DNA from 2 places in the Lysinibacillus sp. BSL11 genome. Region 2 is predicted to be linked to the other one. Evidence: riboswitches for the same ligand, from Rfam matches in the RefSeq annotation. Region 2 holds a riboswitch; the other holds the start of a gene.
The links. Region 2 has a riboswitch for cyclic di-GMP ahead of RCJ95_RS18490 (methyl-accepting chemotaxis protein). Riboswitches for the same ligand answer to the same signal wherever they lie in the genome.

Region 1 (3,374 bases), on a different contig from region 2:
GGCTGCCGCATTTTATTAGCCCTTAAAGGCTTCTCTATGCATTCAACATTCCCACTAGTAGGGGAATATTTAGCAGGCATTACAGCTAGCTCACTGCATGAGGGACGTCTTGGCTACGAAAAAATGGGCAAAGAAGTTCACGTTTATGCACCTGCTTATATTGAGCATGAAATGGACGAGCTTCTAGGCTATGTGGATCACATCGTATTTAACTCATTTAACCAATGGGCTCAGTTCAAGGATAAAGTGAAATCTACTGGTAAAACAATTGAATGTGGTATTCGCGTGAATCCTGAATACTCTGAAATTGAAACAGCGCTTTACGATCCTTGCTACACAAACTCTCGCCTTGGTACAACATTGGCTAACTTTGATAAATCACAGCTTGACGGTATCGATGGCTTACACTTCCATGCGATGTGTGAACAAAATTCGGATACATTAGAGCGTATTATTGAAGTAGTTGAGGAAAAATTTGGTGATGTTTTACACAAAATGAAATGGTTAAACTTCGGTGGCGGTCACCATATTACACGTGATGATTATGATGTAGAAAAACTTGTGAACATCATTAATTATATTCAAGAAAAGTATAACCTGCTTGTTTATCTTGAGCCAGGTGAAGCAGTAGCCCTTAATACAGGCTATTTAGTAGCAACGGTGCTTGATATTCAAGAAAACGGGATGGATCTTGCTATTTTAGATACATCTGCAACATGTCACATGCCTGATGTACTTGAAATGCCTTACCGTCCAATGATTATTGGTTCTGGACAAGCAGGTGAATTAGCACACACATATCGCTTAGGCGGACTAACATGTCTAGCTGGTGATGTGATTGGCGATTATTCGTTTGAACAGCCATTAAAACCAGGTGATCGTCTTGTATTCACAGATATGGCTCATTATTCTATGGTGAAAAACCATATGTTTAACGGTGTCAACTTACCATCTATCGTTTCTTATAATGATGAAGAAGGTATTAAAGTCATTCGCGAATTTAAATTCGAGGACTACAGCGGTCGACTGTCCTAATACCAATAGAAAAGCCCTTCCAGTTTAACACTGGAAGGACTTTTTTTATGGACGCATGGTCATCCAATTTTCCACATAATGAATGGCTACTCCATGAAAAGCATCGTTATTTGAAAAATGTTGCTGAACAAGTATAAGCTGTTCATTCATAAAGGCTTCTCCATTATCATAAAAAGTAATATTTTCCCCTTCCTCTGAAGCGCCTGTTTCTACACCAATTACAATTGATTTATTCACAGTGGAAGCATAAGCGATTTCATGTTCTACAATAGAGATAATATCTTTTGCAGCATCACGATAGGCCATGATCGTCACACTATCCACATGGTCAATGACCCAATCAGCTAATAACCCTTTTCCAAATTCGTTATTATACTGAACTTCATCAAACCAAAATGGCATATCTACTTCTAAAGTAAGTTGTAACTGACTTGCCTTCTCACTTGCTTTCATTATTAGTGTTTGATAGGTTTTTATCGTTTGTGCTTGATGTAAGCTCCATCCACTATTTAAATAAGGCTCTACATCAAGGTGAACCCCAGAAAATTGCTCAGATTCAGTTGAATTATCATTATATGTATGTAACCAATTAAACAATTCGTCTTGGCTTCGACTACCCTCAGCTGAAACCCAGCTTGCAGCACCATCCAATGCATAAATGCGAATACCTTTGTGAGAAGCGTTACTAATAAAACGCTTATAGTCATCGCTCCCTATGCCTTGATCGATTTGCAGATAAACTTTATTAACATCGTTATGTTCTAAAAATAATAATATTTTTTCTTGATCATCCATGATAAGGGATGTATCCCACAGCCACGTAGCCTTTTCCTGTATAGCCATTGCATCAACCTTTCCACTTGATAAAGCTAATGAACTAATCATGAGGACGATTAGTGCGGTCCATACTTTTAATTGTCTCTTCATACGAACTAACTCCATTCTACTCGCCACGGCTCCTAGAACAGAACCTGGCAACCTGACAATCATGCACTAAATTATAGTGTTTAGACTCATGGCTTGGCGCCCCTCCCTTTCGATGAAGTTTGCCTTTTTCAGTTTTTTCTTAATCATTATCATACGCGGTTAGCAATGGTTTGTCTGTAGGTAGAATGCATAATTGTCACATGTATGATCAGGTAAAAACGACAAAATACAGGTTAAATTTACTATTCAAACATAAAAAAAACGTAGAGTACTTAAGCCTCTACGTTTTCCTTTTCATTTTCAATCATTTTGTGTAAATAATTGATAATTTCCCTAATGCCCTCTAATGAATTAACCAGTATTTTAGGATCAACATATGTTATCATACGATTTTCAAGATTAGCTACCGCAGTAAAATAGCGTGTTTTACTATAATTGACTAGACCCAATTGCTGAAGTACTGATTCATCGAAATCAAGAATTTCTCGTGCTTCTGTAACAAGTAATCCATAATTAACCACATCAGTATTCAACACAATGATACGTGCGGTTGCTGTATTCGATGAACGATTGTACAGTATGCGTTCAAAATCAAGAACAGGTACAAGCTCACCGCGAATTCTTGTAAAGCCTAGAAGATAGTTAGGTAAATGAGGAATAGGTGTTACTTGCTCTAATTTTTCAATTGAAATCGCTTGCTCCACAGGCACAGCATACTCCTCTGTCCCACAAGCAAAAACGACTGCTTTGACACTTTCCATAGGGTCACATCCTTATTCGACTGTTAGTTTTTCGCCGATTCTTTGACGATTTCTACTAGTAAATCTGCTAATTTTTCAAGTTCTTCTACTGGTATTTTTTCATTTGTTGTATGGATATCCTCGTATCCAACAGATAAATTAACTGTAGGAATGCCAAAGCCTGCGATGACGTTTGCATCTGAGCCTCCACCAGAAATGCCTAGTGTCGGTGTACGATCAATATTGCGTGCAGCAGCCATAGCTACCTGAACTACTTTATCAGATTCCGTTACACGGAAGCCTGGATACATTAGCTTCACTTCTACCTCTGCACGTGCGCCTAACGAAGCAGCTACTTGTTCAAACGTATCTTGCATATGCTTTGTTTGCGCATCCAATTTAGTTTTGTCTATAGAGCGTGCTTCTGCAAGGATTGTCACTTCGTCACAAACAATATTTGTCGCTTGTCCACCTTCAAAACGCCCAATATTCGCTGTCGTTTCTTCATCTAAACGACCTAGTTTCATTTGAGCAATGCATTTTGATGCGACTGTTATGGCAGAAATACCCTTTTCAGGAGCAACCCCTGCATGTGCCGTTTTTCCAATAATCTTTGTGAAAATTTTCGCTTGGAATGGTGCTGCTGTCACGATACCACCCACTTTGCCATCG
Region 2 (3,374 bases):
GATTTATGGATCGTTTTGGAGCAAAGCGAACGTTCGGTATCTTCTTAGTAGCCTCTGCAGGTGCTGTATTCCTTTACTCGTTTGCAACAGGTGCAGTAGCGATATTAGTAGGCGGTGCGGTTGTAGGATTCTTTTCTAATGGAATGTTTGCAGGGTATGGTGCATTAATTAGTAGCTTTTATCCAGTACAAATTCGCAGTACAGCAACAAACACCATTTTTAATTTTGGACGAGCTATAGGTGGATTCTCACCAATCTTTGTCGGCTTTATTTTACAAAGCTACGATATGACTGTCGTTATGATTTACTTAGCAGCGCTGTATTGTATTTCCTTTATCGTCATGCTAACGCTTAAGAGCTCAGGTAAGGGATTGCAAACAGCATAATTTTATCGAGCACGAAAGAACGAATTCCACTTCTGCAAATGGGATTCGTTCTTTTCTTATTAGTATTTAATTATAATAAACCTTTTGAACGTTTTTCAGCGATTTCAACAAGGCGCTTTGTAATCTCTCCTCCAACGGAACCATTTGCGCGAGAAGATGCTTCTGGCCCAAGCTGAACGCCAAACTCTTGTGCAATTTCATATTTCATTTGATTGACTGCCTCATGTACACCAGGTACTAGAAGTTTATTTGAACTGCGGTTATTGTTAGCCATTGTTCTCACCTCCTTGACCTTAGAATGGTTGCGATTAAATTTTTCATACATTTAAAAAGTAGGAAATGCACACGCTATTTGCTAACAACAACAACTTGTGGAAAGCTAGCAATAATCAGCAAACTCTCTGTTATAATTAAGCCTGGCTCTTTACTATATAAGGTTAATTAAAGGAGGAACATATAATGACGAATAATGATATCTTAATTCGTTTACGCTATGCGTTCGATATAAAAAATGTAGATATGGTAGAAATTTTCAAACTTGGTGGCATGGATTATACAAAGGAAGAAGTATTAAATATGCTAATTAAGATTAATGATGAGGAAGAAGCGCCAGAAGAATACATCAAATGTAATAATAAAATGTTAGAGGCATTTTTAAATGGATTAATTACTTTTAAACGCGGGCCTCAGAAACCAAGGGAAGGACAGGCTGTTGGACCGTTACCTGTGTCAGGTAAAGAAAGCCCAAATAATATGCTACTAAAGAAAGTAAAAATTGCTTTAGCTTTAACAACTGAGGAGATGCTTGAAATTTTATATGACGGAGGCATTAAAGTAACAAAAGGTGAATTAGGTGCTATTTTAAGAAATCCAAGTCATCGTAATTATAAAGAGTGTGGCGATTCATTCGTACGAAATTTTTTAAGGGGCTTAACATATAAATATAGAGCATAATGCACAATCATAAAGTGCCATTTTTTTCTTTGAAACTCGTTGACAATTTGTGACGAAATTGTGTACAATAAATTTATCACAAAATGTTCACAAAAAAGATGAAAATTGTTCACAGACAAAGGGGTGCTTGTATGATTTATATTGACATCTTATTAGTAGCTATTGCATGTATTACAATGCCTTTTATTGTTGCAGTTATGTTAGATATTTTTTATGCGGAACGGAAAAAAGTGCGCTTTTCATTACGTCGTACTTCCGTATGGTATATCGCTATGTTTGCATTATCCTTTATACCATCCGTATTACTTGTCACACAAAACGTATAATTTATTCAAACACTTAGGGGTAAGTGAAATGAAAGTTGACAGCTACAACGCTAATTGAGGTTGTAGCTGTTTTTAGTTTGTTCAATAGATGAATAAAATTTCTATAATTAATAATGAAGGAACAGCTAGTATAAAATATGTATGTTTTAACTAGAGAGCATTGACTACTTTTACCTACTGTGTTAATTTTGGTAGGGAAATATAGGTAAATTTACTGAAAAGTAGAGACGCAAAGCTACAGGTCTAAGGCAATAAATGCTATGACGGCTGGGTTGCAAAAGAGTGCTAGTTGTATCATTCTCATTCTAGTTTTTGTTCTTTTATGCCTATTTCTTTTGAAATAGGCATTTTTTTGCAAGTAAAGTTCAAAGGAGGAAAAGGGGAAATGACGTTGTTAAAAAACACATCATTAAAAAATAAGCTTTTACTAACAGTCTCTATCGTTGTATTACTGCTTATCGCTATTATTACGACGCAAAGTATTAGTGAATTGAATAATCGGATGAATGTGGATTTGGAGCAAGAATTAAAAAGTGTTGGTTTATTAACAGCTATGAACTTAGACAGTGATGAAGTAAAAGATTTGCTGTCCGAAAAAGGGGAAACAAACGCAAAGTTTACTAAGATCCAAAAGCAACTTGATATGATTCAGGACCAGCAAGGTATTATGAGCTGGAGTTATATTTGGGATGTCAAGGATGAGGGTGGCGTCAATCCAATTGGCTATACCTCTAATCTAAATGAAGTATATGAAGCTGGTGAAATTTTTACTGATTTAGCGGATGAACATGTAGAAACAGCAAAATTAGCTATTGAAAATAATAGTACAGAGGTAACTGCTATTTTCGAGGATCCTTTTGGTTCTTGGAGAACGGTTTTTAGTCCTATTAAAGATGATAATGGCCAACTGATTGCCCTATTAGGGATTGATTACTCTGCTGATTATATCAATACGATTATTAAAACAAGTGTGATTAAGCAAATTGTCATTGCCATTATCGGCATTTTAATTTTATTAGTTTTAGTTTACATAATTATAGATCGACTATTAAAGCCACTGAAAAAAGTAGTGAACGTTGCCAATCAAGTGGCAAATGGTGAATTAATAGAGGTTGATTTAGAGACATCGAAGGATGAAATTGGTAAATTATCTGAATCCATTCGTACAATGGTGGCTAATTTGCAACATATTATTTTAAACATACGCAATACATCCAATCACGTTTCTTCAGCAGCCAATCAATTAACGGTGCATGCTGGTGAAACTTATAACAGCTCAACAAATATTGCACTAGACATGAATCAAATTACTCAAAATGCTGAGGCCTCGATGACCATGACAGAGGAAACAGCCGCTGCTATGGAAGAAACTGCAACAGGTATTCAGCAAATTGCTGATTCTGCAAATGTAGCTGCGGAATCCTCTATTTCAGCATCACAGGCTTCTGAACGAGGCAATGAAGTTGTCCAACAAGTTATTGCTCAAATGGAGTTAATTAATGATTCTGTTGAACAAATAGGGACAACCATTAATGGACTACATGTTAATACGAAAAAAATAAGTGAAATTGTTAGCTTAATTACTGCTATTGCCGATCAAACAAATCTATTAGCATTAAATGCTGCCATCGAAGCGGCACGAGCAGGTGAACATGGTAAAGGCTTTGCCGTTGTTGCGGATGAGGTGAGACGCTTAGCTGAACAATCC

Region 1: it holds a riboswitch for cyclic di-GMP, as region 2 does, so the genes downstream of both, RCJ95_RS00420 (amidase) here and RCJ95_RS18490 (methyl-accepting chemotaxis protein) in region 2, are expected to answer to the same signal.

The regions. Positions count from the first base shown of each region.
Region 1 covers NZ_JAVGCX010000001.1:81,180-84,553, forward strand. The annotation lists gene nspC (carboxynorspermidine decarboxylase) at 1-1,035, shown strand, start outside; gene RCJ95_RS00420 (amidase) at 1,081-1,962, opposite strand; cyclic di-GMP riboswitch class I at 2,006-2,096, opposite strand; gene RCJ95_RS00425 (chemotaxis protein CheW) at 2,235-2,723, opposite strand; gene RCJ95_RS00430 (M20/M25/M40 family metallo-hydrolase) at 2,747-3,374, opposite strand, start outside.
Region 2 covers NZ_JAVGCX010000016.1:43,259-46,632, forward strand. The annotation lists gene RCJ95_RS18470 (MFS transporter) at 1-386, shown strand, start outside; gene RCJ95_RS18475 (alpha/beta-type small acid-soluble spore protein) at 457-660, opposite strand; gene RCJ95_RS18480 (DUF1456 family protein) at 846-1,340, shown strand; gene RCJ95_RS18485 (hypothetical protein) at 1,472-1,666, shown strand; cyclic di-GMP riboswitch class I at 1,861-1,946, shown strand; gene RCJ95_RS18490 (methyl-accepting chemotaxis protein) at 2,052-3,374, shown strand, end outside.